3 regions of the Azospirillum sp. UENF 112521 genome follow, and region 2 is predicted to be linked to each of the others. Evidence: riboswitches for the same ligand, from Rfam matches in the RefSeq annotation. Region 2 holds a riboswitch; each other region holds the start of a gene.
The links. Region 2 has a riboswitch for thiamine pyrophosphate ahead of thiC (phosphomethylpyrimidine synthase ThiC). Riboswitches for the same ligand answer to the same signal wherever they lie in the genome.

Region 1 (10,473 bases), on a different contig from region 2:
CACCCTGAGTGGGCGCAGGTTGGGCAGGCGTCGCGTCGGTGACGGCGGGAGCCGGGGCGAGGCCGGCACGGCGCAGCACTTGGGCGAGGTTGTCGCGCACCTTGTCGGCCAGTTGCACGTCGGGCTCGCCGGCCTCGTGGAAGATGACGGTGAACAGGCGGCGCTGCGACAGCAGGAAGTTCAACGTGACGTGCAGCTTGCCCTGCGGCATCGCGCAGTCGACCGATCCGGTGCGCAGCCAGACGGCCCCCGCCTGCTCGGACTGGTTCAGGACGACGGTCGGCGTGCCCTCGCAACGCTGCTTCATAGCCTCGGCGAAGCTGTCGGACAGCTCGTCGATCCTGGCGCCTTCGCCCACCGCGCGTTCGCGGATGCCGCCAACGATGGGGCCGAAGCGCCAGGCGACGTCGGCCGGGCGGCGGTCCTGCGGGACCTTGTCCATCGGCACCAGCTCGGCGTCATGGACGCCGGCGGCGGTCAGCAGGCTGTCCAGCCCTTCCGGCAGGCGGTTCTTGCGGTCCTTGTCCGCCGGGCGGCCGGCGGCGACCTTGATCGGCGGAACGTTGCCGCCCTTGTCGACGCAGGTCTTCAGGTCGCCCAGCACCTTCTTGGTGCCGGCCAGCTTGAAGACGATGCGGTCGCTGGCCGACGACACCACCAGCTCGTTGCCGCCCATCAGGGCGTTGATCAGCTCTTCGTCCTTGCCGTTGGAGACCACCAGCATGTCCGGCTGGGACGCGACGGCGGTCCGCTCCCGCTTCAGCTTCTTGTCGACCTCGATGGTCACCGGCCACTCGCCGCCCTTGGGCAGGTCGGCGCCGGGGATGCCGATGCCGATGTTGGTCTCGCCCTTCGGGCTGCGCGCGAACATCAGCACATGGCCGGTGGTGAATTCCCCCTCCGCCACGCAATAGGCGAAGCTGCCGTCCTTCTTCTTGGCGGCCCCGCCGTCCCAGCTCTCGATCAGCTCGCCCGGCCCGTCGGGCTTGGCCGGGGCCGGAGCGGACGGGTTGGCGGCCGGCTTGCCCGCTGCAGTGTTCGGGGCAGAGTTCGGCGCGCTGCCCGGCTTGGCGTCCTGCACCGGGCCGCCGGGAACGACGATCTCGGCCTCCGGCTCGGGCAGTCCGTAATAGGCGGCGGGAGGAATTGTCGGCTGCACCGGCACCAGTTCGGCCATCGCCGGAGCCGACGCCACCCCCAGCAGGAGAAGCGCGGACAGCGATGCGGCGAAGCGGGCGGTCATGACGAGGTAATCCATAGATGGTTGTGGCGGCGAAGCTATCCGCGCCTGCCCCCGTCCGCAAGTCCAACCGCCCGTCCTGTGGCACGAAACAGACACCTGTTGCACAGGACACGCATAGGCAGGCGCCTAGCCGCCGAAGAAGGTCTCGCGCAGCCTCTCGTCCGACAGCGCCGCCACCGGCCCGTCGCCGACGACGCGCCCCAGCCGCAGCAGCACGGCGCGCGGTGCGACCGCCAGAGCGCGGGCAGCACTCTGCTCGGCCAGCAGCACGGCCGTGCCGGTGTCGGCGATGCGGCGGACGGCGGCAAACAGCTCGTCGGCCAGCTTGGGCGACAGGCCGAGCGACGGCTCGTCCAGCAGAAGCAGGCGCGGCCGGCGCATCAGCGCGCGCCCCAGGCTCAGCATCTGCTGCTGGCCGCCGGACAGGCGCCAGGCGCTCTCACGGCTCTTCAGGGCAAGGTCGGGGAACAGGGCGAAGACGCGCTCGACATCCCGTGCGCGGTCGCGTCCGGCGGGCAGGCCGGCGACCTCCAGATTGTCGCGCACGCTCATTCCCGCAAAGACCCGCCGCCCTTCCGGCACATAGCCGATGCCGCGCCGGACCCGCGCCTCGGTGGCGAGGCCGCCGATGTCCGCCCCATCGAAGCGAAGCTCCCCCCGCGCCGGCACAAGGCCGAGCAGGGCCTTCAGCAGGGTCGACTTGCCCGCCCCGTTGGCGCCGAGCAGCGCCACCGTCTCCCCCGCCGCAAGGCTCAGCGACACCTCGTCGAGCGCGCTTGCCCCGCCATAGCCGGCGCTCAGGCCGCGGATGGACAGCAGCGCGCTCATGCCGGTACCGCCCGGCCGAGATAGGCAGCGGCCACCGCCGGATCCCGGCGTACGCCGCCGGCCGGCCCGTCATAGATGACCCGGCCGCGGTCGAGGCACAGCACCCGGCCGGCAAGCGGCAACAGGAAGCCCATGTCATGCTCCACCAGCAGGATCGCCACGCCCTCCTGCGCCAGTTCGCGCAGCAGGGCCGCCAGTTCCGCCTTCTCGCCGTCGGTCAGGCCGGCGGCGGGTTCGTCCAGCAGCAGCACCGCCGGCCGGCGGACCAGCGACCGGGCCAGTTCCACCCGCCGCCGCAGCGCCGCCGGCAGCCCGTCGCAGCCCTGGCCGGCGAGGCTGCCGACGCCCAGCCGGTCGAGCGCCCAGCGGGCATGCGCCGCCGCCGTACGGGCGTCGGGATCGATGGCAAGCCGCGCGGCGGCGACCGCCTCCAGCACGCCGGCACCAGTCGGCAAAGCCGCCGCCTGGAAGCTTCGGGCCAGTCCGGCGCGGGCCAGCCGGTCGGCACGCTGCCCGGTGACGTCGCGCCCGCCGAGCCGCACCCGCCCGGCATCCGGCCGTTCCAGTCCCGACAGCAGGTTAATCACCGTGGATTTCCCGGAGCCGTTCGGCCCGATCAGCCCGGTGATGCTGCCCGGCCGCAGCTCCAGCGACACGCCGTCCACCGCCCGCACACCGCCGAAGGACTTGCGCAGATCGTCGACTGCCAGCCCGTCCGGCGAGTTTTGCGGACGCGGCGGCTCCTTCGACTCGACCGAAGCCCGCGTCCGGCGGCTGAACAGGCGGGCCGCGATGCGGTCGAGCAGGCCGGTGAGACCGTCCGGCGCCAGCACCACGGTCGCCAGCAGCGCCACGCCGTAGACGACCAGATAGCCGCGCTCCAGGAAGCGGAACCATTCCGGCAGATGCAGCAACAGCACGGCGCCCAGCACCGCCCCGGCCATCCGTCCCCGCCCGCCGACGATGGCGATGGTGAGGATGGAGACCATGACCGGGAATTCCAGCACCTCCGGCGAGACGACGCGCTGGGTGTGGACGGCGAGCGCCCCGGCAGCCCCGGCGAACAGCGCACTGATGCCGAGGGCGATCAGCCGCAGCCGCCCGACATCGAGCCCCAGCGTTGCCGCCGCCAGCGGGTCGTCGCGCAGCATCGTCAACGACCGGCCAAGCCGACCCCGCGCCAGCCGCCAGCCGATCAGCCCGCCGAGAGCGACCAGCCCCCACACAAGCCCGGCCATCGGCAGCCCGCGCGGCACCGCCCAGCCGAACAGCACCGCGGCCGGCACCCCGGCCAGCCCATTGGAGCCGCCGGTCAGCTCCGGCAGGTTGACGGCCAGCAGATGAAGGACCTGGGCGATGCCGAGCGTCGCCAGGGCGAAGTAATGCGATTCCAGCCGCAGCACCGCCAGACCGACCGGCAGGGCCAGCAGCAGCGGCACCAGCATCGACAGCGGGAAGGTCACCTCGAAACGGAGCCCAAAGCGGCTGCCGAGGATACCAGTCACATAGGCGCCGACGCCGAAGAAGGCGCCCTGCGCCAGCGACAGCGCCCCGCCGAGCCCGAAGACGATCTGGAATCCGAAGGTCGCCAGCGCATAGACCCCGGCGACGGTCAGGACGCGCAGGCCATAGGGGGACGCGAAGGCCAGCGCATAGACCAGCAGGGCAAGCGCGCCAGCGATCAGCGCGACAGTCTCGGCCGGAGAGTGCCGTTCACCCACGGCGCCGCACCGCTTCGCCGAACAGCCCTTGCGGACGCAGCACCAGAATCGCCAGCAAGGTCAGATACAGCGCGCCCAACGCCGCCGGATATGAGAGCACCAACGATACTCCCACCTCGAACAGCGCGATCAACAGCGCCCCCACCACCGCGCCCGGCACGGAGCCCCAGCCCCCCACCGTCACCGCGATGTAGGCCTTGAGGATCAGGTCGCTGCCCGAGGTCGGCGTGACGAAATAGCGGTTGGCCAGCAGCAGCCCGGCCGCGCCGGCACAGGCCGCCCCGATGGCGAAGGTCACCAGGATCATCGTGGTGACCGGCACGCCGCAGGCGCGCGCCATCTCCGGATCCTGCGCCGTGGCGCGCAACCGGCGGCCCAACTGCGTGCGGGCAAACACCCATTGCTGCGCCCCGATCAGCAGCCCCGCCACCGCGACGATGGCAAGCGACTGCTCGGGCACCGCCAACCCGGCGATGTGCAGCGTATCGTCGCCGAACAGCGGCGGTGCGGCGCGCGGCTCCGGCCCGAACAGGATGGCGGCTCCGTTCTGCAGGATGATGCCGACCGCGATGGTGCTGATGAAGACCGAGACCGGCGGCCGGCGGCGCAGCGGCAGATAGGCCGCCAGCGCCAGCAGCAGCCCCAGCGCCGCCATCAGCACCAGAACGACCGGCAGCAGGACGATGCCCGGCAGCGGGATCAGCGGCGCCGCCGCCACCGCCAGCAGCCCGCCGGCCATCACCAGATCGCCCTGGGCGAAATTCACCGCCGAGGTGGCGTTCAGCACCAGAACGAAGCCCAGCGCCACCAGGGCGTAGGCCGCCCCCAGCGCCACCCCGTTGACCAGCAGTTGAAGCGCCGCCATCCGTTCACTTCGCCGCAAGCGTCGGGTCGTCGTACCGCTTCGCCAGCACCGGCACCCGGCTGGCCCCGTCATAGCAGACGATGACGGCGGAATGGGCCATGTTGCCCTTGCCGTCGGACTTGTAAGTCATGGCGAGACCCTGGAACGTCTCGGCGGACAGCGCCTTGCGGATGGCGTCCGGCGACCGGGCGCCGGCCTTCACCGCCTCCAGCACCATGGTCATGCCGTCATACTGGCCGAGCGCGAAAGCGTCCGGCTCTTTGCCAAAGGCGGCACGGTAGGCGTCGGTGAAGGCCTTGACCTCCGGCGTGCCGCCGGAAATCGGCGAGGCCGCGGTCTCTGCACAGACGCCCTTGAGTTCCGCCGGTTCCAGCAGGGCCGCGGTGCTCGGCTGGTGCATGGCGGAGCCGGCGACGATGGGCAGGGTCACGCCGCTGGACGCCGCCTGCCGCAGCAGCAGCGCGGTCGGTCCGGAATGCAGGTGCAGGACCAGCACGTCCGGTTTGGCGGCGAGCGCCTTGGTCAGCACCGGCAGCAGATCCTTGGCCGCCGGATCCACCCCCTCCTCGAAGACGGGCGTGACGCCCAGCGCCTTGAAGGCGGCGTCGAGATGGGCCTTGCCGCTCTGGCCGTAGGCGGTGGTCTGGTAGATGACGGCCGGCTGCCGCTTGCCCAGCTCCTCCACCACATAACGGGCATGGGCGGCCTTGGTGACCGCGTCGCCGGGGAAGAAGCGGAAGACCCAGGGATTGCCCTGCTCGGTGATCGAGGCGGTGCCCGACACGGTGACCAGAGGCAGCTTCAGCTCGCCCGCCAGCGGCAGCATCGCCAGCATCTGGGTGCCGAGCATGCTGGCGGCGACCGCCCCGACCGTGCCGCGGCCGGCCGCGCGTTCCAGCGCCGTCACCGCCGCCTCGGGCGAGGTGCCGGTATCGACGACCTCCGAGGCGATGGCGATTCCGGCCGGCGTCTGCTTCAGCGCTAGGACGGCGCCATTGCGCTGGCTGGTGCCCTCCAGCGACAGGAAGCCGGTCAGCGGCACCAGCACCGGGAAGGACAGCGTGTCGTCGGCACGGGCAGCGGACGACAGGCAGACGGACGACAGGCAGGAGGATGCGGCCAGCAGGCCGATCAGGAGGGGAAGCGCGCGCCGCATGACCGATACTCCTCAACACGCGCCGGCGGTTGGGGCGACGCGGAGGAGACGGGGCGCTTCGCAGCAGCTTTCAGCGGGTCCGTCGGGTTCCGGTCGGCTCCCTTCGCCGGCATGACCCGGATCAGGTTCGATGGGTGTTGTCTCAGCCCCTGCGATTGCCGAACCGGCATCCGCACGGGCACCCCAGCCGTGAACAGGCGGCGAGAGTGTCGCCGCCGGCCCCGTCCTGTCAAGAACCCAACCGGCGGCGCGCCACTATGGTTTCACGATGCAGGATGTAGAGCCCGCTGCCGATGATGACCATGGCGCCGGCCAGGACCGGCACGGTCGGCAGGTCGCCGAACGCCAGCCAGCCGAACAGGCTGGCCCAGACCATGCCGGTATATTCGAAGGGCGCCACCACCGCCGGCGGCGCGCGGCGGAAGGCCTGGGTCAGCAGCACCTGCGCCCCGGCGCCGATGGCCCCGACCAGCGCCATCAACCCCAGCGCGAAGGCGGTCGGCGCCGTCCAGACCGGCACGGCCAGAGCCCCGCTGACCACTGTCGTCGTCAGCAGCAGGTAGAGCACGATGGAGGCACTGGTTTCCGTCCGCGACAGGCCGCGCACGGCCAGGGCCGCCAGCGCATAGAACAGGGCGGCGCACAGCCCGACCAGCACCGGCACCAGCGGCGCCCCGGCCGACGGCTGCGCCATCACCACCACGCCGCCGAACCCGACAACCACGGCGGCCCAGCGGCGCCAGCCCACCGGTTCGCCCAGCAGCGGCGCCGACAGTGCAGTGATGAACAGCGGACCGGCGAAGCTCAGCACATAGACGTCGGCCAGCGGCAATTCGCGGAAGGCATAGAAGAAGCATCCCATGGAGATCAGCCCGGCGAAGGCGCGCCAGACATGCCCCAGGGGCCGCCGCGTCCGCATCGCCGCGATCCCGCCGCCGCAGGTCAGGGTGTAGCCGCCCACCAGCAGGAAGGCGACCAGCGAGCGCACGAACATCAGCTGCGGCACCGGGTAATCGGCGGTCAGGAACTTGATCAGCGTGTCCATCGCCGCGAACAGCAGGATCGCGCCCAGGAAGCAGCCGACGGCATAGGGAACCGAATCGGCCTCGGCAGGCAGCAGGTCGGCGGTTTCGGCGTCGGTCATGAAATCGGTTCGGAACGGCAATGGCGGGAGATGCCCACATTATGGGCAAATGCGCCTGTGTCCCAATGCCGCAACCGCAGGTCTGGTAGGCGCCGGCACTTTCAGGGAGTGGCGTGAAGCGCCCGCTCGCCTCACCGCGTCAGAACCATCACCAGCCGCTCGACCGGCTTATCCTTCACCAGATGCGAGTTGACGATCTCGTCGATGTCCTCAGGGGTTTCCGGCCGGTACCAGATGCCTTCCGGATACACCACCATCAGCGGCCCGGCGGAGCAAAAGCCGAGGCAGCCGGTCATCGCCATGCCGACGTCGGCCAGCCCCTTGCCCTGGATTTTCTGATCCAGCCGCTGCCACAGCGGATGCGCGCCCTTGGCGGCGCAGCTGCCGCGCGGATGGCCGGGCGGGCGCTGCTGGGCGCAGCAGAAGACGTGGTGGCGGAAGGTCTGCGGAATGTCGAGCGGCATCGGTCATGCTCCATAGCCATAAAAATTTTATGGGTAAGAAGCATGCCAGAATGCTGCGTTGCGGCAAGACTTTTGTGACGCTTCCAAGTCCCGGTGCCCATTGGCTTTCTCACATCACGAAACGCTTGGTCGGCAGAGCATTGGCGGTTAAGAATCCCCGGCAAGGGGCAATCCAGGAGATGCCGGTGCTGCTGAGCGGATCGGGGAAGGGCCAGCCGGGCGCGGTGCCGGGCTGGGTCGGGTATGCGCTGCTGCCGGTTCTCAACCTCGTCGCCGCCTTCGTGCTGTCGGGGCTGGTGATCCTGGTGATCGGCGAGAACCCGGTGGACGTGCTGTCGCTGCTGGTGTCGGAGGCCCTGGGATATCCCGAGGCCATCGGCTACACCCTCTATTACACCACCGACTACATCTTCACCGGACTGGCGGTCGCCATCGCCTTCCATTGCGGGCTGTTCAACATCGGCGGCGAGGGGCAGGCCTATCTGGGTGGGCTCGGCGCCGGGCTGGTGGCGCTGGCGCTGACCGGCTGGCCCTGGCCGGTGGTGGCCGTGCTGGCGGTGCTGGCTTCGGCCCTGTTCGGCGCCGCCTGGGCCTTCATCCCGGCGTGGCTCCAGGCCAAGCGCGGCAGCCACATCGTCATCACGACGATCATGTTCAACTTCATCGCCGCGTCGATCATGACCTGGCTGCTGGTGGACGTGCTGATCCGCCCCGGCAGCCAGTCGCCGGAAACCCGCGAGTTCGACCCCGGCGTCTGGCTGCCGTCGATGGACCGGGCGCTCGGCTGGTTCGGCATCGCGATTCCCGCCTCGCCGCTGAACCTGTCCTTCCTCTGGGCGCTGGCCTGCTGTCTGCTGTTCCACATCTTCCTGCGCCGGACCCGCTGGGGGTACGAGCTGCGGACGGTGGGCCGGAACGAACGGGCGGCGGTCTATGCCGGCATCTCGCCGGCGCGCAACATCGTCATCGCCATGCTGATCTCCGGCGCGCTCGCCGGCTTCGTCGGCGTGAACGAGATCCTGGGCGTGCAGCACCGGGTGATCCTGAACTTCACCGGCGGCGTCGGCTTTGTCGGCATCGCCGTGGCGCTGATGGGGCGCAACCATCCGGTCGGGATCATTCTGGCGGCCCTGCTGTTCGGGGTTCTGGCGCAGGGCGGCGGCCAGCTGTCCTTTGAATACCCCACGATCAACCGCGAGCTGGTGATGGTCATCCAGGGTCTGGTCATCCTGTTCGCCGGTGCGATGGAGAACCTGTTCAAGCCGCAGGTGGAGGCGCTGTTCCGCCGCCGCGGCACCGCCGCCGCCGAAACGGGGAGGAGCTGAGCGATGGAAGACGCGCTGCTTCTGGCGCTGCAGCTTCTGGGCGCCACCATCCGCGTGGCGACCCCGCTGGTGCTGGCCGCCTTCGCCGGCATGTATTGCGAGCGGGCCGGCGTGGTCGACATCGGGCTGGAAGGCAAGATGCTGGCCGGCGCCTTCTTCTCCGCCGCCGTCGCCTCAGCCACGCTGAACCCGTGGCTGGGGCTGCTGGCCGGCATCGCCGCCGGGGTGGCGCTGGCGATGGTCCACGGCTTCGCCTGCATCACCCACAACGGCAATCAGGTGGTGTCGGGCATGGCGATCAACATCCTGGTCGCCGGGCTGGCGCCGACGCTGGCCTATGCCTGGTTCAAGCAGGGCGGCCAGACTCCGCTGCTGCCCAACCAGGCGCGCATCCCCGCGGTGGAACTGCCGGGAGTGGAGGCGCTGTCCGGCATCCCGGTGCTGGGGCCGGTCTACCGCGAGCTGTTCAACGGCAACAACATCCTGATCTGGGTGACGCTGGTTCTGGTGATCGCCACCCATTGGGTGCTCTACCGCTCCCGCTTCGGGCTGCGGCTGCGGGCGGTGGGCGAGAACCCGGCGGCGGTCGACACCGCCGGCCTGTCGGTGGCGACGCTGCGCTATCAGGCGCTGCTGGTCACCGGCGTGTTGACCGGCATGGCCGGCTCCTATCTCTCCACCGGCCATGGCGCCGGTTTCGTCCGCGACATGACCGCCGGCAAGGGCTATCTGGCGCTGGCGGCTCTGATCTTCGGCAAATGGCGGCCGGGGCCGACCCTGTTCGCCTGCCTTCTGTTCGCCTTCACCGACGCGGTGCAGGTCCGCCTCCAGGGCGTGGTCCTGCCGGGCATCGGCGTCATCCCGGTTCAGTTCATCCAGATGCTGCCCTATGTGCTGACCGTCCTGCTGCTGGCCGGCTTCGTCGGCAAGGCCATCGCCCCCAAGGCGAGCGGCATCCCCTATGTGAAGGAACGCTGAGCCGATGGCCGACACCGCAGAGCTGCCGCAGCTGATCGAAGCGGCCCGCGCCGCGCGCGAGAACGCCCATGCCCCCTATTCCAAATTCAAGGTCGGTGCGGCGATCCTCGGCAACTCGGGCCGCATCTTCGCCGGCTGCAATGTGGAGAACGCGGCCTATCCGCAAGGACAATGCGCGGAATCGAGCGCCATCGGCGCCATGGTCACCGCCGGCGACCGCCGCATCCGCGCCATCGTCGTGATGGGTGGCGAGGCGGGGGCGGAGGAGATCTGCACCCCCTGCGGCGGCTGCCGCCAGCGCATCCGCGAATTTGCATCCCCGGACACGCCGATCCACATCTGCGACCCGGCCGGCCTGCGGCGGAGCTTTCCGCTGGAAACCCTGTTGCCCGAATCCTTCGGCCCCACCAATTTAGCCTTCTGAGCGGAGTTTCCCGACATGACCGCAGCCCGCGCCGCCGCGGACATCCTCCACCGTGCCTCCGGCCATCGGCCGCGGGTCGGCATCGTGCTGGGCTCCGGCCTGGGCGGCATCGCCGACCGCATCGCCAACGCGGTTGCCATTCCCTACACCGACATCGCCGGTTTCCCGATCCCCAGCGTGTCCGGCCATGCCGGTCGGCTGGTGGTGGGACAGCTCGGCGGGGTCGAGGTCGCCTGCATGCAGGGCCGCGTCCACGCCTATGAGGGCAACGGCTTCGATGCGCTGAAGACCGCGGTGCGGGCGCTGAAGCTGACGGGTTGCGACA
Region 2 (10,473 bases):
ACACGGTGAAGGACACCGGGTCGCTCAGCTCCAGCACGAAGCGGGTCTTGTCCGGATGGATGCCCAGCCGGGCATCGACCACCGCGGTGCGCGGCGGCGCCGACGGCAGGGCCGCCGTGGTCTGCGCCGTCGCCGGCCCGGCCGTCATCCCGGCCGACCCGAAGCCCAGCAGCACCAGTGCCAGCACAAGCACCCCGAGGACACGGCCAACCGATCTGCGCGGCGAACCGGCGGAATGCGGGTGGCGGTCGGGTGCGGTGGCGGGCAGGCTGGGCGGCCGTGGCATCAAATCTCCTCGGCGGCAGAGGGTGTGCGGCAATGGGCAAGCAGCGCAAGCAGGCGCCGGATGACCAGCTATAGCCCAGCCAATTCAACGCTCTCAACGCGGATCGTCAGAGCCCGAGTCAATTCCGGCCGGGGGTGCCGTTCCTGCAACAGTGGAGGGGACGGCAAGCCCCGGCGTGGCCGGACCGCACCCCGGACGGGCTGCCCCGGTGGAAGGTGGCGGCCCGGCTTCCCCGCGACGAACTTGTTCGCCGAATCGGCGCATTTCCGCGTTGTGCAAGAGGGATCGCTTGTCTATGGTATCTTTGCGACAGACCGCAATTCGCCAGACCAGGGTCGGACTTCCAAGGTGAGCGTCGCTTCGCTGATCCCCGGACATCGATTCCATCGAGCCGAAGGTCAGCCGATCGCCGGTCACGGGGCCTGATCCAAGGGGCTGCGGCGTCGCCCTCGACACCGCCTGTCCGGCCATCCGCGCCGGAGGGACGTCGCAGGGTGGCGCGTTCGGATTGGCGGTGAGAGGACGAAACCTCGAAGCTGGCTGTGGCCGCAAGGCGGCAGCCCGGCGCGTGTCGACCGGGCCGTCCTGGCTGCTCTCGTCAGCGCCGTTCGGCGGTTCCGGTCCGTCGTGCCGTATGCTTCGCCCACAACAGACGCTGCGTCCAGGCGGCCCGACCGGTCGCGCGGGTTCCCTGGGTCGCGCCGTTGAGGATCGTATATGGCCAAGCGCATGCTGGTGGACGCCACGCACCCGGAAGAAACCCGGGTCGCCGTGGTCAATGGCAACCGGCTGGAAGAACTCGACTTCGAGATCGCCAGCCGCAAGCAGCTGAAGGGCAACATCTACCTGGCGAAGGTGACGCGGGTCGAGCCTTCGCTCCAGGCGGCCTTCGTGGAGTATGGCGGGAACCGCCACGGCTTCCTCGCCTTCTCCGAAATCCATCCCGACTATTACCGCATTCCGATGGCCGACCGCGAGGCCCTGCTGGCCGAGGAACGCCGGCTGGAGGAGCAGGCGGAAGCCCGGGCCGAGGCCGCCGCCGACGGCGCCGTGATGGCCGAGCCGATCCGCCCCGAGCAGGTGGTCGAGGAATGGTCGCCGATGCCCTCCCCCATCGCGCCCGAGGCGTCCGATGAGGAAGACGGTGACGACAGCGGCGAAGACGCCGAGGCCGCCGACGAGCAGGCCGCCCCGTCCGAAGGCGCCGCCCCCGACACGCTCGGCGGCGACGAGGACGAGGAGGCGGAAACCCAGCGCCGCCGCTCGCGCCCGCTGCGCTCCTACAAGATCCAGGAAGTGGTGAAGCGCCGGCAGGTCATGCTGGTGCAGGTGACGAAGGAGGAGCGCGGCAACAAGGGCGCCGCGCTGACCACCTACCTGTCGCTGCCCGGCCGCTACTGCGTCCTGATGCCCAACACCGGCCGTGGCGGCGGGATTTCCCGCAAGATCACCAACCCGGCCGACCGCAAGCGCCTGAAGGAAATCCTGTCGGATCTCGACATTCCCGACGGCATGGCGGTGATCCTGCGCACCGCCGGGCTGGAGCGCTCCAAGCCCGAGATCAAGCGCGACCTGGAATATCTCCTGCGCCTGTGGGACGACATCCGCGAACAAACGCTGAAGTCGTCGGCGCCCTGCCTCATCTATGAAGAGGCGAACCTGATCAAGCGGTCGATCCGCGATCTCTATTCCAACGACATCGACGAGATTTGGGTCGAGGGCGAGGCCGGCTTCCGCACGGCGCGCGAGTTCATGGACATGCTGATGCCGGGACATTCCCAGCGCGTCCAGCTGTACCGCGACAGCCAGATCCCGCTGTTCCACCGCTATCAGGTGGAAACGCAGATCGACGCCATCCACAGCCCGGTGGTGCAGCTGCGTTCCGGCGGCTACATCGTCATCAACCCGACCGAGGCGCTGGTCTCCATCGACGTCAACTCCGGCAAGTCGACCCGCGAGCGCAACATCGAGGAAACCGCCTACAAGACCAACCTGGAGGCCGCCGACGAGGTGGCGCGCCAGCTGCGTCTGCGCGATCTGGCCGGCCTGATCGTCATCGACTTCATCGACATGGAGGAGCCGCGGAACAACGCCGCCGTCGAGCGCCGCATGAAGGAGGCGATGAAGAACGACCGGGCGCGCATCCAGCTCGGCCGCATCTCCGCCTTCGGCCTCCTGGAACTGTCGCGCCAGCGTCTGCGTCCGTCGCTCCTGGAGACCAACTTCGAGCGCTGCCCGCACTGCTCGGGCACCGGCGTCGTCCGGTCGGTCGAATCCGCCTCGCTGCACGTCCTGCGCGCCATCGAGGAAGAGGGCATCCGCAAACGCTCGGCCGAGATCACCATCTTCGTCCCGACCTCCATCGCGCTCTACATCCTCAACCAGAAGCGCGGTGAACTGGCCAAGATCGAAGAGCGTCACGCCTTCAGCGTGATGGTCCAGGCCGACGACGGGCTGATTGCACCGGATCACCGTCTGGAGCGCAACAAGGCCCGCCTGCCCGACGAGGACGCCCCGCTGGTCAGCGCCGACCGCGTGATGGCAGAGACCGACCGCGCGCTCGCCGCCGAGCCGGTCGAAACGGTGGAGGAGCCGGAAGCCGAGACCGAGGCCGTGCAGGCCGAGGAGACCGGCGAGCGTGCCGAAGCCAACGGCGAGGGCACCGGCGAGGATCGCCGCCGCCGCCGCCGCCGCCGCCGTGGCCGTGGCCGTGACCGCGAGGACGGCCGGACCGAGGGCGACAGCGCCGAAGGCGAGGCCGAGACGGACGAGGCGGATCAGGACGCCGGCCAGGACGCCGATGAGAGCGTTCTGCCGGTTGCCGCCGAAGCCATCCCCGGTGCCGCCATCTCCGAACCCGAGACCGATTCCGCCGACGCCGAAGGCGACGACGGGGATGAGGATGACGGCGAGGACGAGACCGGCGCCGATGCCGGCGAGCGCAACGGCGATGGCCGCAAGAAGCGCCGCCGCGGCAAGCGTGGTGGCCGTCGCCGGTCGCGCCGCGAGGGTGCGGAAGGCCTGGAGGGCGGCGAAGACGCCGCCGACCAGCAGCCCGACGCCGCTCCGGTCGCTCCGGCCCAGACGGCGCAGGCTCCGGCCGAGGCGAGCGATCTCGACTGGATCCTGGCCGGCGAAGCCGCTCCGGCGGTCGAGGAAGCCCCGGTTCCGGTGACCGCCACCGAACCGCCGGTGGCCGCTCCGGCCGACGCTGCCAAGGCGCCCGCCAGGAAGGCGTCGCGCAAGCGCAAGGCCGCCGCCGAGGCGCCGGTCGAAGCCGCCCCCGCGGCTGCTCCTGCGGTCGTCGCCGAAGCTCCGGCCAAGGGCCGCAAGCGCAAGGCCGCTGCCCCGGTCGAAGCGCCGGTCGAGGCCGTTGCCGAAACCGCGCCGAAGAAGGCGTCGCGCAAGCGCAAGGCCACCGCCGAGGCGCCGGTCGAAGCCGCGCCCGAGCCGACTCCGGCGGCCGCTGCCGAAGCCCCGGCCAAGGGCCGCAAGCGCAAGGCCGCCGCTGCGGTCGAGGCGCCGGCGGAGACCGTTGCCGAAGCCGCTCCGGCCAAGAAGGCGTCGCGCAAGCGCAAGGCTGCTGCCGAGGCCCCGGCCGAAGCCGCGTCCGAGCCCGCGGCAGCCACGCCGGCCCCGGCTCCCGAGCCGGCTGCGGCTGACAACGATGCCGACGCCGATGCCAAGCCGCGCCGCGGCTGGTGGAAGCGGTAAGCCCAACGGCCCAACCGGGACCTCTGGAACGGGAAAAGGCGCCGCAAGGCGCCTTTTCCTTTTCCCGGACGTTATCACCCCTGCCACAGGACAGGTCGGACCATGAGCAAGGCCTTCACCCGCGAGACCGACACGCAGGACGACGACGACCTCGACGATCCGGCACCGTTGCCGCAGGGCTTCAAGAACTACATGACCCCGCCCGGCTTCCAGCGCATGCAGGAGGAACTGCGCCACCTGCTGCGGGTGGAGCGGCCGAAGATGGTGGAGGTGGTGTCCTGGGCCGCCGGCAACGGCGACCGCTCGGAGAATGGCGATTATCTGTACGGCAAGAAGCGCCTGCGCGAGATCGACCGCCGCATCCGCTTCCTGAACAAGCGGCTGGAATCGGCGGTGGTGGTCAATCCGCAGGACCAGAAGAACCGCGAACAGGTCTTCTTCGGCGCCACCGTCACCTATGCCCGCGAGGATGGGGCGGAGAACACCGTCACCATCGTCGGCGCCGACGAGGTCGACCCCGACCGCGGCCATGTCAGCTGGATTTCCCCCATGGCCCGTGCCCTGCTTAAGGCGCGGGAGGGTGATCTGGTGGACGTGCGCACCCCGGCGGGACTGGAACAGGTCGAAGTGCTGGAGATCCGGTACGCCGACTGACGAAGGGGGCGGCGACCCGCCCCCCGCCAGACTTTATTCCGCTGTCGGCTGGTAAATCTCCCCACCCGACTGGCGGAACTTCTCCGACATCTCGGCCATGCCGGACTCCGCGGCGTCGCGGATTTCCTGCGTGATCTTCATCGAGCAGAATTTCGGCCCGCACATCGAACAGAAATGCGCGGTCTTGGCGCCTTCCGCCGGCAGGGTCTCGTCGTGATAGGCCATCGCCGTGTCGGGATCGAGCGACAGGGCGAACTGGTCGCGCCAGCGGAATGAGAAGCGGGCACGCGACATGGCATCGTCGCGCAACCGCGCCGCCGGGTGTCCCTTGGCGAGATCGGCGGCATGGGCGGCGATCTTGTAGGCGATGACGCCGGCCTTAACGTCGTCGCGGTCGGGCAGGCCGAGATGCTCCTTCGGCGTGACGTAGCAGAGCATCGCCGTGCCGAACCAGCCGATCATCGCCGCACCGATGGCACTGGTGATGTGGTCGTAGCCGGGTGCGATGTCGGTCACCAACGGCCCGAGCGTGTAGAAGGGCGCCTCGCCGCACAGCGCCAGCTGCTTCTCGACATTGTGCTTGATCTTGTGCATCGGCACATGGCCCGGCCCTTCGATCATCACCTGCACGTCGCGCGCCCAGGCGATCTTGGTCAGCTCACCAAGCGTCTCCAGCTCGGCGAACTGGGCGGCGTCGTTGGCGTCGGCCTGGCTGCCCGGCCGCAGCCCGTCGCCCATCGACAGCGCCACGTCATAGGTCCGGCAAATCTCGACGATGTCGGCGAAGTGGTCGTAGAGGAAATTCTCGCGGTGATGCGCCAGGCACCATTTGGCGATGATCGAGCCGCCGCGCGAGACGATGCCGGTCACCCGCTTCGCCGTCAGCGGGATGTGGGCCAGCCGCAGGCCGGCATGGATGGTGAAGTAATCGACGCCCTGCTCCGCCTGCTCGATCAGCGTGTCGCGGAACAGCTCCCAGGTCAGATCCTCGGCCCTACCCTTCACCTTCTCCAATGCCTGATAGATCGGCACGGTACCGATGGGAACCGGGGAGTTGCGCAGGATCCATTCGCGGGTCTGGTGGATGTCGGCGCCGGTGGACAGGTCCATCACGGTGTCCGCCCCCCAGCGGATCGACCAGACCATCTTCTCCACCTCCTCCTCGATGGAGGAGGTCACGGCGGAATTGCCGATGTTGGCGTTGATCTTGGTCAGGAAGTTGCGGCCGATGATCATCGGCTCCGACTCGGGATGGTTGACGTTGGACGGGATGATCGCCCGCCCGCGCGCCACCTCGTCACGGACGAATTCCGGGGTGATGAAGTCGGGAATCTCGGCGCCGAAATCCTCGCCGTCCCGGGCAGCCTCCAAGGCGGCGGCGCGACCCAGATTTTCGCGGATGGCGATGTATTCCATCTCCGCGGTGACGATTCCGGCGCGGGCATAGGCCATCTGGGTCACCGCCCCGCCACCCTTGGCGCGCAGCACGCCGTTGTCGGCGGTCTCGACATCGCCGCGCGCCAGGATCCAGTCGCGGCGGTGCTTGGACAGGCCGGTCCGGACGTCGATGGCAACCGACTCGTCGGTGTAGGGACCGGAAGCATCATAGACGGTCAGCTGCGGCTCGCCGCCCGACAGCGCGATCTCGCGCAGGGCGACGCGCAGATCGGGGAAGCGCGTGCCGGGCACGTGGATTTTCCGCGACGACGGCAGCGGGCCGGTCGAAATGCGGATGGCGGTCTCGTTGAAGTCCTTAGGCATTGGGTTTCTCCGTCGGAGGTGGGCGGACAAACCCGGGACTGCGGACGGAGGTGCGGTATCTTCGTGCGGGCCGTTCTCGGAATGGCTTCCCCGGCGTGGCGGGGCCGATACGGCCGGACGGGGCGAGAATCGGCCCGTCACGAGGTCCCTCCCTTCGCCGGTATGACCCGGATCAGGTTCGAAGGGTCACCACGCTGCCGGCTTGCGCAGTGCGCCGCCCGGCCGTTGGTATCTCAGCCCCCTGTCGGGACCCCCCTGGAATGCGGCCCATCCTGCCGCCGACGGACGGTCGTGTCAAAAGGAAAGCGCTGCGGACGATCCGCCTGCCATATTGTGGAAACGCGCTACATCCAGCGTTTCGACCGGACATAGACCATCGGCAGCAACGCCGACAGCAGCATCAGACCCAAGGCGCTGGCATAACCGAAGGGCGACTGGCTGCCGGGCATGTCGGTGAAGTTCATGCCGCCGATGCTGGCGACGAGGGTCGGCGGATAGAGCAGGACGGTCAGGACCGACACGATCTTGACGATCTCGTTCTGCTCGACATTGATCTGTCCCAATGCGGTGTCCAGCGCCAACGCGACCTTTCCCGATAGGAATCGGGCATACTGGTCGAGCCCGCGCAGATCCTGCAGGGTGGTCTTGGCCCAGCGCCGCGTCGCCTTGCCGGCGTTCCAGCCGTCGCCGCGCGCCAGGAAATCGGTCATGCGGGTGAGGCTGGCCAGACTGATCCGCGCCTTGCCGATCAGATGGCCGGCATGGCCGATGCGCTTCAACGTCTGGGCGTCGTCCAGCGTCTCGCCGCGGGAGCGCAGCTTGCGCCCGCGGAAGTAACGGCGGTTCAGCGCATCCATTTCCACCCCGGTCCGCCGCAGCACGACGGAGGTGCGGTCGATCATCCCGTCCACCAGGGCGGCCAGCACCAGCTCGCCGCGGGCGGCGGAGACCTGCCCATGGGTGGCGCGGCGGCGGAAGGCCAGCAGGGCCTGCGGGTCGATGTCGTGGATGGTCACCAGCCGCCGGCCGGCCAGAACGAAGCTGACGGTGGCGATACGCGGCTCGTCGGTGTCGGCCCAGACCAGGGCGGTGACGGTCATGGTCAAGGCACCACCGGCCACGCGCAGACGGCTCGATTCCTCGATCTCCGCCATCTGCTCGCGGGTGGGCAGGCCGGTGCCGATCAGCGCCTCCGCCCGCGCCAGCTCGTCGGGCGTCGGGTTGATCAGGTCCAGCCACACGGCAGTGTCGGGCAGCGTGACCGACACGTCTGCGGCCTCCCTGTCCCAGCGCAGCAGACCGCCGTCATTGACAAAAACATGCAGCAAGTCTGCGCTCCTCGCGTGGCTTTGAACTGAGCTTATCCTTTGCCCATGTGGAACAGCAGGACGGCAACGTGATCGACGGCATCACCCCCGCGCGCTCGCCATTTCCAGCAGACGCACCCCAAACCCTCCATTTACGTCAACCAGTTCGCCATGGGCAATTGCCTGCCCTTCGACACAGACATCGACCGGCGCCTGAACCGGACGGTCCAAATCCAACACGCCCCCATGGATCAGCGCCAGAATGTCGGCTAGGCGTCGTTCCACCGTGCCAACGATGACCGAAAGCGTCACTTCCACCTCAAGCAGGGCGGACATTGCCGGCTTCGCTCCGGCGTCCGCCACCGATGCAGCCATCTGGGGGAGTTGACGGGGGATCTCCAGGTCATCCGGTTCGGAGGCGACGACAACCCGCCAGCACCGCTTGCCGGCACGGAGCCGCCCGGTCACCAGCGAGCGCCCCGCCACCTCGACGCGGACGGCCCCATCGGAGTCGCCGTCGACGGCAAAGACCGTCCCAGCTGCCGCCGCCAGCAGATCGCATAATGGCAGCTGTATCGTACCGACCACAACCTGCACGGTCGTCATGCTGTGCAGCGTCTCCCGCACCAGATGGCGGCGCCACAACGGATCATTGCCGAAGCGTTCTCCGGCAAACATGGACTGAAGCTGTGGGCGCACCGGTTCCAAGAGCCCATAGGGCAGGAGCAGATCCAGGCCACCGCTCCGCCCCTCCAGTTCGACCGCGAGTCGCACGCACATGCAGCCGCAAGACGGTCGGGCGATGGTCGCAAAACGCGGGGATGTTTCGATGCGGTCCGCATCGAAACGCACCGTGCCCACCGGCTGGAAAGCCGCTCCGAGGTCGCCCAGCAGCCGGTGGGCCATCCCCATCGCCAACTCAAAATCAAATTTGCTGAGAGTGCGCGACGGAATGCGCAGGCAAACATCGGCCGGATCGCCGCCGAGCAAGGCTTCTCCCAACGCCTCGACAAAGGCCCGGTCGATGGCGAGCAGTCCGTAATCGTCCCAGGGATCCGCACGAAACGGGATCAGCGGCCGTTCGCCCGTCTCGTCATCGATCCAGTCGGCAAAGCGCACCGACCGCATGCTCATCAGAGCCACATCCACAGACGCACCGCTATGGGCGCGCAGGGAGGTGGCAAGCATGCGCACGAAACGGTCGATCACCACCTCGAGCATCGGCAGGCGGTCTACCGAAACCCGCCTGTTCTGGAGCAGGGCCGCCAGGCCCGATGACAGAACCGGCGGGGTCCAGCCTGCCTCCGCATCCTGCGCCGGTGGGCTGGGCCCGACGACGGTATCCATGGGGGCGGTTTCCACGGGGGCGGCATCGGCGGCAACGCGAAGCGCGTTTTGCCGGTCCGGTGCCACATGGTCGAGAATACGGGCGAGGGCCTCCGCCCCGACGGCGGACTCCGCAGACTCGGCCATCGTCAGCACTTGGTCGAGAACCGCGAGCGCGGCGGGGGATGGCCGACGTGTGCGCGACAGGCAGCGCACCACAAGCGGCTGAAGCTGGTCGTCCAACGCCATCAGCGCCTCGGCCGCCACTTCAGCTGGAAGAGCGGACAGCACCGCAGCAATGGTCTGGGGCGCCTCGCCACCGAGAAGACGGGCAAGCCGGTCAGCCGGCACAGTCCGCAAACCGCACAAGGGAACTCCGTCCGCCGCCATGCCGGCCTCCCAGGCAGTTCTGCGCAGAGTGGATCCCGAATGGCCCTGCCAGAGATTCGGGTCCTGGCGAATGCTCACCGCCGACCACGAGAGCAGGCGGAACACCAAAAGTCTAGACGATACGACCGCCGCGACGTGGCTTTTCGGGCGGTTTGGCGGGCGCGGCCTTCCCCCCGTCATCGAGGTCCAGCATCGCGCCCTCGTCCTTCAGCGCCTGTTCCAGCTTGCGGCGGAAGGCGCCGCCATCCCGCTTGGCGTCGAGGAAATGGCCGACAGCCTCCTTCGCCGCGTCGCTGTCATAGGGGACCTTGCCCAGAGCGGCCAGCCGGGCACGCTCCACCAGCTTCGGGTCCATCTTCTCGCGGATGGCCTTCATCTGGCGGAGCAGGTCCTTGCGCAGGTCGTTCATCGGGTCCCCATAAGCAGCGTCAGGCCTTGCCGATCAGGGTGCCGGCGCCACCCTCGGTGAAGATCTCAAGCAGCAGCGCATGCGGCACGCGGCCATCCAGGATAACAGCGGCATCGACGCCCTGCTCCACCGCACCGATGCAGGTCTCGATCTTCGGGATCATGCCGCCGGACGCGGTGCCGTCGGCGATGGCCTTGTGGGCATCCTCCAGCGACATCTTCTCGATCAGCTTCTTTTCCTTGTCGAGCACGCCGGCGACGTCGGTCAGCAGGAAGAAGCGCGCCGCCTTCACCGCCGCCGCGACCGCGCCGGCCGCCGTGTCGGCGTTGATGTTGTAGGTGTCGCCATTCACGTCGAAGCCGACCGGCGCGATCACCGGGATGATGTCCGACTGGGCGAGCGCATGCAGGATCTGCGGGTTGACCTTGTAGGGCTCGCCGACGAATCCCAGGTCCAGCACCCGCTCGATGTTGCTGTCGGGATCGCGCTGGACGCGCTCCAGACGGCGGGCGGTGATCAGGTTGCTGTCCTTGCCCGACAGACCGACGGCACGGCCGCCGGCGCTGTTGATGGCGGCGACGATCTGCTTGTTGATGGAGCCGGCCAGCACCATCTCGACCACCTCG
Region 3 (10,473 bases), 870 kb from region 2:
CGTCCGTCCGTCATTCCCGCGACGGCGGGAATCCAGCGTCTGCACAGAAGTTGCTGTGGGGCAACCTGGATCCCCGCCGTCACGGGGATGACCTCCAGGTGAGGGCGGCCTCGTGCCGCCCTTCCCACGTCTACCGGAGCATCTCCTTGTCCTCCCCCATCACCCTGCCGCGCGCCGTCCTCTATGACTGGGACAATACCCTGGTCAGCAATTGGGACACGGTGCGCGAGGCGCTGAACCATGCGCTGGTGTCCTTCGGTCTCGCCCCCTGGAGTGCGGAGGAGGCGCGCGAGCGGATCAAGGCATCGCTGCGCGACAGCTTCCCGCGCATTTTCGGCGAGCGCTGGACCGAGGCGCGCGACCTGTTCTACGCCTATTTCGCCGCCCACCATCTGGACGGGCTGACGCCGTTGCCGGGTGCCGAGACGCTGCTGCGCCATTTCCACGAGCAGGGCGTCTATCAGGCCGTCGTCTCCAACAAGAACGGCAGGTTCCTGAGGGCGGAGGCCGATGCGCTGGGCTGGACCCGCTATTTCGGCAAACTGGTCGGCGCCCAGGATGCCGAGTTCGACAAGCCGCACATCGCCCCGGTGCGGATGGCGCTGGAGCCGGCGGGGATCGCGCCGGGTGGGGATGTCTGGTTTCTCGGCGATGCCGACATCGATATGGAATGCGCCCATGGCGCCGGTCTCGTTCCGGTGCTAATAGGGCTGGGCGAGGGGAGTGGCTTCGACCGCTTCCCGCCCGCCCATCGCCACACCGACTGTACGGCGCTTCACCGCGTCCTGTATGGCTTGGTGGACGGCAATGGTGATACCATATCCCTGCAGACGGCTGTCGAGACGGTACCGACGCGGACCACACCTACACCGTGAAACGGGGAGCGGACCGCCTAGCAAAGGGGTCCCAAGAACATTGAAGAAGGGGGCATGAAAAATGTCTGAAAAAAGCCAGAACGTGCAGGACGTGTTTCTCAATCACGTCCGTAAGAACAAGACTCCCGTAACCGTCTTTCTCGTGAACGGCGTGAAACTCCAGGGCATCATTACTTGGTTCGACAACTTCTCGGTACTTCTGCGGCGCGACGCGCATTCCCAGCTCGTCTACAAGCACGCAATCTCCACGGTCATGCCGGCCCATCCCATTCAACTTTTCGAGCCGCCCAAGGAAGGTGAAAGCGTCTGATCCCTTGACCAATGGTAACGGCGCGGCCCCTGACGGCGCCGCGCGGGCCATCGTGGTCCACCCCGTCCTCCGCAGTGAGGCGGACGGGGACATGCGCCCTCCCGAATCGCGGCTTGAGGAGGCGGTCGGTCTTGCCCAGGCCATTCAGCTGGACGTCGTCCATGCGGAATGCGCCAAGGTGAACCGGCCGCAACCGTCGACCCTGCTTGGCTCCGGCACGGTGGAGCATCTGGCACAGGTGGTGGAAGAGGCCGAGGCTTCGCTCGTCATCCTCGACCACGCCCTGTCGCCGGTTCAGCAGCGCAACCTCGAGCGGTCGCTGAAGGCGAAGGTCATCGACCGCACGGGCCTGATCCTGGAGATCTTCGGTGCCCGCGCCCGGACGCGTGAGGGCATGCTCCAGGTCGAGCTGGCCTCCCTGACCTACCAGAAATCCCGGCTGGTGCGGTCCTGGACCCACTTGGAACGGCAGCGCGGCGGCTTCGGCTTTCTCGGCGGCCCCGGCGAATCGCAGCTTGAGCTTGACCGCCGCCTGATCGGCGACCGGATCATCAAGATCAAGAAGGAACTGGAGGAGGTGCGGCGCACCCGCGGCCTTCACCGCAAGGCACGTGCGAAGGTGCCTTATCCCGTGGTGGCCCTGGTCGGCTATACCAACGCCGGCAAATCGACGCTGTTCAACCGGTTGGCGAATGCCGACGTCTTCGCCCAGAACCTGCTGTTCGCGACACTCGATCCCACCATGCGGCAGGTGACCCTGCCGTCGGGGCGCAAGGTGATCCTGTCGGACACGGTCGGCTTCATCTCCGACCTGCCGCACGGCCTCGTCGCCGCCTTCCGCGCCACGCTGGAGGAGGTTGACGCCGCCGACATCATCCTGCATGTCCGCGACATCGCCCATATCGACAGCGACGCCCAGAAGGCCGACGTCCATGAGGTGCTGTCCGACATGGGCATCGACCCGGAAGCGGACGACCGGGTGATCGAGGTGCTGAACAAGATCGACGCGCTGGACGAGGAAAGCCGCGCGGCGATCCTGGCCCAGACCGGCCGCAATCCGCGGGCGGTGGCGGTCTCCGCCCTGTCCGGCGAGGGGATCGACAACCTCGACCGCCTGCTGGACCAGCGGATGAACGTCAACCGGCAGGTCGTCGACCTTTCGGTCGACCTTGGCGACGGGGCGGCGCTCGCCTGGCTTTACGCCAAGGGCGAAGTGCTGGACCGGCGCGACGACGAGGAGCATGCGCATCTGCATGTCTCCATCGACCCTGTCGATCTTGCCCGGTTTGAAAAGCGGTTCCAGCCCGACAGTCAGCCTGAGCCGCAACCTTAGGCGGTACGTCCGGGTATCCTGGCTAAACGGAAAGGGGTGCAGAGAGGCCTATGACCTGTTGCACCCCACTCCGGTCTTAAGACGAATGCGGCGTGGTTATTTCCCCGTTGGGGTCCGATGATGGGAATGGAGCGGTCGTGCTCCCCCTTGAGGAGGACTGCCAATGCGGTTGCAAACCGATCCGTCGTGCTTCTCGATTACGGCATTTCTCGCCGATCAGGTAGCTCTCGTCGCCCGTCAGGAAAATCTGCCGCCGGGTGCGGCCCTTCTGCGTCTGCAGGAGCTTTCGCGTACGCCGGAAGGCCGTGCCACCCTGATGCATCTGATCGAGGCCGCCGGCGAACGGGAACCGAATGCCGATGAGGCAGCGAAGATTTCGGCGATTTGCCGTGAACTGACCGCCTGGGGCTATGGCGGCTTCACCGGCGGGCCCCGCCATGAGCCTCGCCACGATCAGCGCGCCGCGGCATGATGCGGCATGACGGTGATTTGACACATGCTTGAGGGATGACGGCGCCTGCGATGGCAGGTCATAATGAGCCGTTCGCCATCGCCGCGGTCCCGAATTGCTCCGTTCCCCTTCACGAACCATCCTGACCGGTGCCGGCCGTCTGATGCCGGCGCTGCCGTTGTTGCTGGCGTTCGTCCAGCCACTGGCGGCGGCGGAGCCGTTGCGACCGGGAACGCCGCTGCCTCCCGGCTATGTGGAAGAACCGGAAACCCCGCCTGAAGACCCGCTTCCTCCGCCGCCGAAGCCGCTGTCGGTGGCGCCCGACGAACCGCAGGTCGTCGCCCCCGATGCCGCCGGTCTGCTGAAGGAGTGCAAGCAGCAGACCTTCACCGACTGTTTCCGCCTGTGGCAACCGCCTCCTCCTCCTCCTCCACCGCCGCCGCCGGAGCCCGAGAAGGATACCGCCGCGGCGCCTCCGCCACCGCCGCCACCCGACCCCAAGGCGCCACGCCAACCGGCGCAGGGCGGACCGGTGCCGCCTCCGCCAGCCGATGCGGCCAAGGAAGCCGCCGCCGCCGCGGCCGACCGTGCCACCTTCGATGCGCTGTCGAAGGCGCTGAAGGACAGCGGACTGGACGGCAAGGTGCTGCTGACCGATCCGAAGGGCGGCGATCCTATGTTGAAGCTGGACAGCGTGCCCGGCAGCAAGCCGGCGGCAAAGCGCTGACCCTCTCCGAACTCAAGCCGTAAAGGGCCAATCGACCATGACGGGTTTCCCGCTTCCCGACATTGACTGCGTCGCGGATCTGATCCGCTCCGTCGCCCGGACGGAGATCATGCCCTATTTCCAGAAGCTCGACGCCGCCGGCATCCGGCAGAAGACCGGCCCGACCGACCTCGTCACGCTGGCGGACGAGGCGGCGGAGCGGGCCTTGACCCCGGCGCTGTCGGCGCTGCTGCCGGGCAGCCGCGTCGTCGGGGAGGAGGCCGCATCCGAGGACGAGCGCGTGCTCGAACGCATCCATGGCGACGACCCGGTCTGGATCATCGACCCGGTGGATGGCACGATCAACTTCGCCCAGGGACGGCCGATGTTCGCGGTGATCGTCGCGCTTGCCTGCAAGGGTGAGACGATCGCCGGCTGGATTCACGATCCGGTCGACGGCCGGATGGCGACGGCGGTGAAGGGGCAGGGGGCTTGGCTCGACGGGCGCCGCGTCCATGTCGCGCCGGCCGTGCCGTTGCGGCAGATGGTGGGCGCACTGTCCACGCGCTTCTGCAGCGAGGAGATGAGGCTCAGATTGGAGGAGCGCAGCGTCGGGCTGGCGGAGCGCGTCTGCCTGTCGAGCGCCGCCCAGGAGTATCTGCGGCTGTTGGAGGGACGGGCGCAGTATTCGCTCTATCACCGGCTGATGCCCTGGGACCATGCGGCCGGCGTTCTGCTGCATGCCGAGGCGGGCGGCCATTCGGCGCTGATCGACGGGACACCCTACCGGCCTGGACTGTTGAACGGCAGCATCCTGCTGGCGCCCGACCGCGAAAGCTGGCAGGCGCTGCACGGACAGCTTTTCGGCTGAGTGCGTCCTTGGGGCAGGAGGGCGACAGCCCTCCCGCGCCCCTTCAATGTGCCAGCAACGCCGGCAGGGCCAGCCCGTCCAGCACCGTGCGGGTCGCCCCGCCCAGAACCAGTTCGCGCAGGCGGGAGTGGCCGTAGGCGCCCATCACCAGCAGGTCGGCGCCCTGGTCGGTGCAGCAGGACAGGATCATGTCGCCGACCTCGCCGCCGGACGCGATGACCGATTGCGGACGTGCGGCGATGCCGTGGCGGTGCAGCCACTCGACCAGGGTCGCGGCTTCCCTGCTCTGTTGCCCGAGCGGCTCCACGGTCAGCACGGTGACGGATTCCGCAGTTTCCAGAAAGGGCATGGCGGCGCGGACCGCACGGGTGGATTCGCGCGTGTTCTTCCAGGCGATCAGCACATGGCGGCCGATGGGCGCCGCCGCCGGCTGCTTCGGCGGCAGGACCAGGACCGGCGTGGCGGTCTCCAGCGGCAAACGGTCGGGGATGTGGTGCAGAGACACCCGCTCGCCGGCCCGCACCGCCGCGGATTGCGCGACCACGATCAGGTCGGCATAGGCGGCGCGCTCTGCCAGCAGATCGACGTGGTCACCCTCTTCGACCGTCCAGTCGTAGGGCAGCCCGTCAAGCGACTTGCGGACCTCCTGCTCGATCCGCTCGGCATTCTCATGGGCGATTGCGGTCGCCTCCGCCATGAAGCCATAAGACGCGGCGCGGCCGGTGGCGCCCGCCGGCATCGACACCGGGGTGGCGATGTAGAGCGCCTGGATATGTGCGGAGAAACGCTTGGCCAAAGCCGCGGCCACCGCCAGACGGCTGGCGTGGGCGTCGTCGTTGGCCATGTGCAGCAGGATGGTCTTGATCGGCATGCCCTCGCGTCTCCCAACATTATGATCGGTCCACCATCAGCCGGCGGAGCGGTTTCCCTCTAGGTAACGCTCCGCCGGGGTCGATGGCAACGCCGGTCAAGGGAAAGGCAGGCGGTTACTTCACAACCACCGCATATTGGTCGATCGGCGCCACGGCCTTGATCAGACCGCGGGCCTTGAGGAACTCGGCGAAGCGGGTGTAGCGCTCGGCATCCAGGGCGGCCGGGCTGTGGGCGAAGCGCGGTAGCGTGTCGGCCCAGGCGCGGCGGTTCAGCTCGTCGTTCAGTTCGGGCCGGCCCTTGACGAAGGCGGCCTGCGACTCCTCCGGATGGTTCAGGATGTAGAGCGTCGCCCGCTCCACCGCCGCCAGGAAGCGCTTGAAGCGGGGATCGTTCGCCTTGTCCTTGCGGGCGACCAGAATCAGCTCGTCATAGGGCGGAACGCCCTCTTCCTCGGGATAGAAGGCACGGCCAGGGTGTTTCTCGATCTCCATCTGGTTCAGTTCAAAGTTGCGGAAAGCACCGACCACCGCATCGACCTGGCCCGACAGCAGCGACGGCGACAGGGAGAAGTTGACGTTCACCAGCTCGACATCCTTCAGGCTCAGCCCCTGCTTCTCCAGCATGGCGCCCAGCAGAGCGTCCTCGAAACCGGCGATGGAGTAGCCGACCTTGCGGCCCTTCAGATCCTTCAGCGTCTTCACCGGCCCGTCGCGCAGCACGACGACGGAGTTCAGCGGCGTGGACACCAGCGTGCCGATGCGGACCAGGGGCAGTTCCTCGGCCACCTGCAGGATCAGCTGCGGCTGGTAGGAGACGGCGATGTCGGTCCCGCCGGCGGCCACCAGCTTCGGCGGGTCGTTGGGATCGGCCGGGGCGGTCAAGGTGACCTCGAGACCGGCATCCTTGAAGAAGCCCTTCTCCTGCGCCACCACCAGCGGGGCGTGGTCCGGGTTGACGAACCAGTCCAGCATCACGGACAGCTTGTCCTGGGCCAGCGCGGGAAGCGAGGTCATCAGGCCGGCGGCGATCAGGCCGGCGGTGAAAAGATGCTTCATCGAGTGTCTCTCCCCCTTCAAGGGTTGGCGTCTTCGGCAGGTTGGGTATCGGGTTGCCAGGGCAGGGCACGGCGGGCGAGCGCATCGACGGCGGCATAAAGCGAGACGGCGAAAAGTCCCAGCACCAGCACGGCGGCGAACAGAAGGTCGATCTGCATGCGGGCATTGGCGTGCAGCATCAGGTAGCCGAGACCGGAGGACGACCCCACCCATTCGCCGATCACCGCCCCGATGGGCGCCACCGCGGCGGCGACCCGCACGCCGGACCAGAAGGCGGGCAGGGCGGCCGGCAGGCGGATGCTCCACAGGATCGCGGCGGGCGAGGCGCCCATGGTGCGGGCAAGGTCGAGCCAGCCGGGATCGGTGCGCCGCAGCCCGTCGAACAGCGCGGTCGTCACCGGGAAATAGATGACCAGCACCGCCATGGCGATCTTGGACGCCATGCCGTAGCCGAGCCACAGCACCAGCAGCGGCGCCAGTGCGAAGACCGGGATGGCCTGACTGACCAGAAGCAGCGGCATCAGCCAGCGCCGCGCCGTGCGGAACCGCGCGAGCAGCAAAGCGCTAACCCCGCCCAGCACGACGCCGGCCACGAGCCCGATCAGAATCTCGGCCAGCGTGGTCAGGCCATGGGTCAACAGCAGGGGAGCCTGCCGCTGCATGGCGTCCGCCACCGCCAGCGGACCGGGCAGCAGGTAGCGCGGCAGCCCGGTGGCCCAGACCAGCGCCTGCCAGCCGGCGACCAGCACCAGCAGGGTGATCGCGCCGCGCAGCAGCGCCTTCATTCCGCCAGCCTCCGCAACAGTTCGGCCTGATGCGCCAGCAGGTCCTGATCGTCGACGCGGCGCGGCACCGGGCCGGAGGGCTCCAGCGCCGGTCCCATGATGGCCGGCCGGCCGGTCATCACATGCAGTCGGTCGCCGATGCGCAGCGCCTCCAGCGGGTCGTGGGTGACCATCAGGACGGTGCGGCCGGCCAGCGTCTCCGCCGCGGTTTCCTGCAAACGCAGCCGGGTGATGGCGTCGAGCGCGGAGAAGGGCTCGTCCATCAGGACCAGCGGTCTGTCCTCCATCAGGGTGCGGGCCAGCGCCACGCGCTGCTTCTGCCCGCCGGACAGGGCGGCCGGACGGTCGCGCTCGCGCCCCGCCAAACCGACGCGGTCCAGCAGCGCACGGGCCTGCTCCACCCGTGCCGGGTCGGGACGGCGATGGCGCAGCCGGTCGCCCAGCAGGACATTGTCGAGCACGGTCAGCCAGGGCAGCAGCAGGTCCTGCTGCGCCATGTAGGCGATCCGGCCGGCCAGCGGCTGCCAGTCGCCGGTGACCACCTCGGTCGGCGGCTCCGGCTCGGCCAAGCCGGCGAGGATGCGCAGGAGCGTGGTCTTGCCGACGCCGCTCGGCCCCAGCAGGCAGGTGGTCCGCCCGGCCGGCAGCTCCAGCGTCAGCTCGGAGAACAGCAGTGTGCCGCCATAGGTCAGCCGCGCGCGCGAGATGGTCACCGAAAGCGGCGTCATCGCAGGCACGCGGGCATGCATCGTGGACTGGCGGAGATGGAGAGGGTGCGGTCCCGCATCACTGATCCCTACGCCGGCATGAACCGGATCAGGTTCCAGGGGTCGTCCCGCAACAGGACCTCTCAGCCGCCCATCGGCTCCCCCCAGTGAAGGCGGCGACTATAGGCGCGGACGATCCGTGACCGCAAGCATTGCCGGATGCAGCTTCCGGGATGCGGAAGCGGGCTGCTTGACCGCACCGCCGCAGCGCCTAGTTTCTGACGGGCATCTAAGCAGGTTTTCCGAACTCCGCCCACAGGCGGGCGGGCTCGGGAAACCTGCAAAACCATAAAGTCCGCAGGTTTCTCCAGGCCGGGCCTGTTGCCCGATCTGGAGAAACCTGATTAGGAGTGCCCGTCCTGACCACGCCCTTCCGCACACCGTTGTTCATCGGCGGGGAAATCTACCGCGGCTCGACCTATGGGCCGAAGCATCCGCTGGCGATTCCGCGCGTGTCGACCGCCATCGACCTCAGCCGCGCCATGGGCTGGCTGCCGGACGAGGTCTATCTCGACACCCATGTGGCGAGCGAACGCGAACTGGCGCGCTTCCACACATCCGACTACATCGCCGCGCTGAAGAGGGCGGAGGCCGAGCAGCGGGTCGACGAGGCGACCGCCGCCCGCCACAATCTCGGCAAGCTGGAGAATCCCATTTTCGCCGAGATGTACCGGCGGCCGGCCCACAGCAGCGGATCGGCGTTGCAGGCGGCCAGGATTCTCGGCGACCGGCCCGCCGGTCTGGTCTATGCGCCGGCCGCCGGGACGCATCATGCGCGGCGGGACCGGGCAAGCGGCTTTTGCTATTTCAACGCGCCGGTACTGGGCATTCTGGAATTGCTGGACCATGGGCTGGAGCGGGTCCTCTATGTCGATCTCGACGCCCATCATGGCGATGGGGTGGAGGAAGCCTTCGCCGACGACGACCGGGTGCTGACCGTGTCCATCCACGAGGACGGACGTTGGCCCTACACCGGCAAGGTGGAGGACCGCGCCGGCGGCATGGCTCGCAACCTGCCGGTCCCGCCGGGCTTCAACGACAGCGAGATGGAGCATGTGATGGAGGCGGCGGTCCTGCCTCTCGCCCGTGCCTTCCGACCGCAGGCGATGGTGATCCAGACCGGCGCCGATGCCTTGGCCGAGGATCCGTTGAGCCGGCTGGAGCTGTCCAACCTTGCCCTGTGGGACGCCGTCGCGGCGCTGCTTCCCCTGGCGCCGCGGGTGCTGGTGGTCGGAGGAGGCGGCTATAACCCGTGGTCGGTCGGGCGTTGCTGGGCCGGGATCTGGGCGGTGATGAACGACATCGATCCCGCCGTGCGTCCGACCGCGGAGGCGGAGGCGGTGCTGCGCGCCCTGACCTGGAACCGTGCCGCCGGCCGCAACCCGCCGGAACATTGGTTCACCACGCTGGGCGACGAACGGCGTCCCGGTCCGGTGCGGGATGCTGTGAAGCGGGTGGTGGAGATTGCAATGTCCTGAAGGGTGGAGGTGTCCTGCCCCGCAGCCGACCAACTCATTCCGACGAAATTCGAACCAACCTGTGACGATTCGTTGACGGGGTCGGATTGTTCGTTGATTCTTACTTCTGCTGCGCCGGTGCAGCTTCCGCATCGGGTGATGCGGGCTTCGGCGGGATTTGCGGTAGGAGAACGGGCGGGCGGATGTCGAACACCACGCTGTTCCTGATCGCCATCGTCATCATCATGCTGGCTGCCGTCCCGGTCGCCATGATGCTGAAGGATTTCCTGCCGAACATCATGGAAAAGAGCAACGGCCTGGACCAGATCGAGAACCGCATCTACGTCCTTCATGCCGAGGCGCAGGAGCTTCAAAACCGGGTGAACCATCTGGTCCAGCGTCGGAACAGCCAGTCTTCCGACCGCAACCGGCTGGAAAGCGATATCCGCAAGGCGGAAAAACAGGTTCGGGACCTGTCGGACCAGCCGCCGATGTTCGTGCATGAGGTCGGCGACCCGCAGGCCGGACTGATGAAATTCGTCGCGACGGTGACGCAGGAAAAGGCATCGGCCGCTGCCCGCGCCGCCGGCGAGCGGGCGCAGGTCAACCCCATCTGGCGCTGCACGAACGTGGCCGAGGTCTGGGCGTCGAGCTTCGACGAGGCCAAGCAGATGTGCGACGTGGCCTTTCCGTTCAAAATGGGTTTCCAGAAGACGTTCATGCGCGGCGATGCGCGGGCCGGTGGGATGGCCGGAGGCAGGGCCGCCGGCAAGGGGGTGCCGACGCCGCCCGCAACCGCCCGGGCGAAGGCGGGTGCCGCCACATGATGATCAACTTCATCATCGTCCTGGCCATCGTCGCCATCGGCGCCTGGCTCGGCAACATCTTGATGAGCGTCGAGCAGCGGGTCTCGCAGGCGCGCCAGCGCGTCCGCGGTGTCCGCAACAACCTCGACAAGCTGGATGCCACCATCCACCGCCTGCATCGGGA

Region 1: linked by a shared signal. The riboswitch ahead of ACWPN8_RS20915 (ABC transporter substrate-binding protein) and the one ahead of thiC (phosphomethylpyrimidine synthase ThiC) in region 2 are both predicted to bind thiamine pyrophosphate.
Region 3: linked by a shared signal. The riboswitch ahead of ACWPN8_RS08690 (ABC transporter ATP-binding protein) and the one ahead of thiC (phosphomethylpyrimidine synthase ThiC) in region 2 are both predicted to bind thiamine pyrophosphate.

Annotation. Positions count from the first base shown of each region.
Region 1 covers NZ_JBSNCI010000004.1:48,696-59,168, forward strand. Annotated here, with positions in the region: gene ACWPN8_RS20895 (hypothetical protein) at 1-1,243, opposite strand, end outside; gene ACWPN8_RS20900 (ABC transporter ATP-binding protein) at 1,370-2,071, opposite strand; gene ACWPN8_RS20905 (branched-chain amino acid ABC transporter ATP-binding protein/permease) at 2,068-3,792, opposite strand; gene ACWPN8_RS20910 (branched-chain amino acid ABC transporter permease) at 3,785-4,657, opposite strand; gene ACWPN8_RS20915 (ABC transporter substrate-binding protein) at 4,662-5,813, opposite strand; TPP riboswitch at 5,895-6,009, opposite strand; gene ACWPN8_RS20920 (DMT family transporter) at 6,043-6,957, opposite strand; gene ACWPN8_RS20925 ((2Fe-2S) ferredoxin domain-containing protein) at 7,089-7,421, opposite strand; gene ACWPN8_RS20930 (ABC transporter permease) at 7,601-8,746, shown strand; gene ACWPN8_RS20935 (ABC transporter permease) at 8,750-9,724, shown strand; gene cdd (cytidine deaminase) at 9,729-10,148, shown strand; gene ACWPN8_RS20945 (purine-nucleoside phosphorylase) at 10,164-10,473, shown strand, end outside.
Region 2 covers NZ_JBSNCI010000002.1:462,498-472,970, reverse strand. Annotated here, with positions in the region: gene ACWPN8_RS04440 (N-acetylmuramoyl-L-alanine amidase) at 1-286, opposite strand, end outside; gene ACWPN8_RS04435 (Rne/Rng family ribonuclease) at 1,004-4,000, shown strand; gene greB (transcription elongation factor GreB) at 4,103-4,654, shown strand; gene thiC (phosphomethylpyrimidine synthase ThiC) at 4,688-6,415, opposite strand; TPP riboswitch at 6,548-6,682, opposite strand; gene ACWPN8_RS04420 (magnesium transporter CorA family protein) at 6,760-7,743, opposite strand; gene ACWPN8_RS04415 (FliM/FliN family flagellar motor switch protein) at 7,825-9,438, opposite strand; gene ACWPN8_RS04410 (hypothetical protein) at 9,551-9,847, opposite strand; gene argB (acetylglutamate kinase) at 9,867-10,473, opposite strand, start outside.
Region 3 covers NZ_JBSNCI010000002.1:1,329,458-1,339,930, forward strand. Annotated here, with positions in the region: gene ACWPN8_RS08645 (HAD family hydrolase) at 147-875, shown strand; gene hfq (RNA chaperone Hfq) at 937-1,185, shown strand; gene hflX (GTPase HflX) at 1,238-2,518, shown strand; gene ACWPN8_RS08660 (hypothetical protein) at 2,682-2,990, shown strand; gene ACWPN8_RS08665 (hypothetical protein) at 3,133-3,696, shown strand; gene ACWPN8_RS08670 (inositol monophosphatase family protein) at 3,734-4,546, shown strand; gene ACWPN8_RS08675 (universal stress protein) at 4,590-5,417, opposite strand; gene ACWPN8_RS08680 (ABC transporter substrate-binding protein) at 5,533-6,474, opposite strand; gene ACWPN8_RS08685 (ABC transporter permease) at 6,492-7,259, opposite strand; gene ACWPN8_RS08690 (ABC transporter ATP-binding protein) at 7,256-7,987, opposite strand; TPP riboswitch at 8,035-8,141, opposite strand; gene ACWPN8_RS08695 (acetoin utilization protein AcuC) at 8,377-9,504, shown strand; gene ACWPN8_RS08700 (hypothetical protein) at 9,687-10,310, shown strand; gene ACWPN8_RS08705 (hypothetical protein) at 10,307-10,473, shown strand, end outside.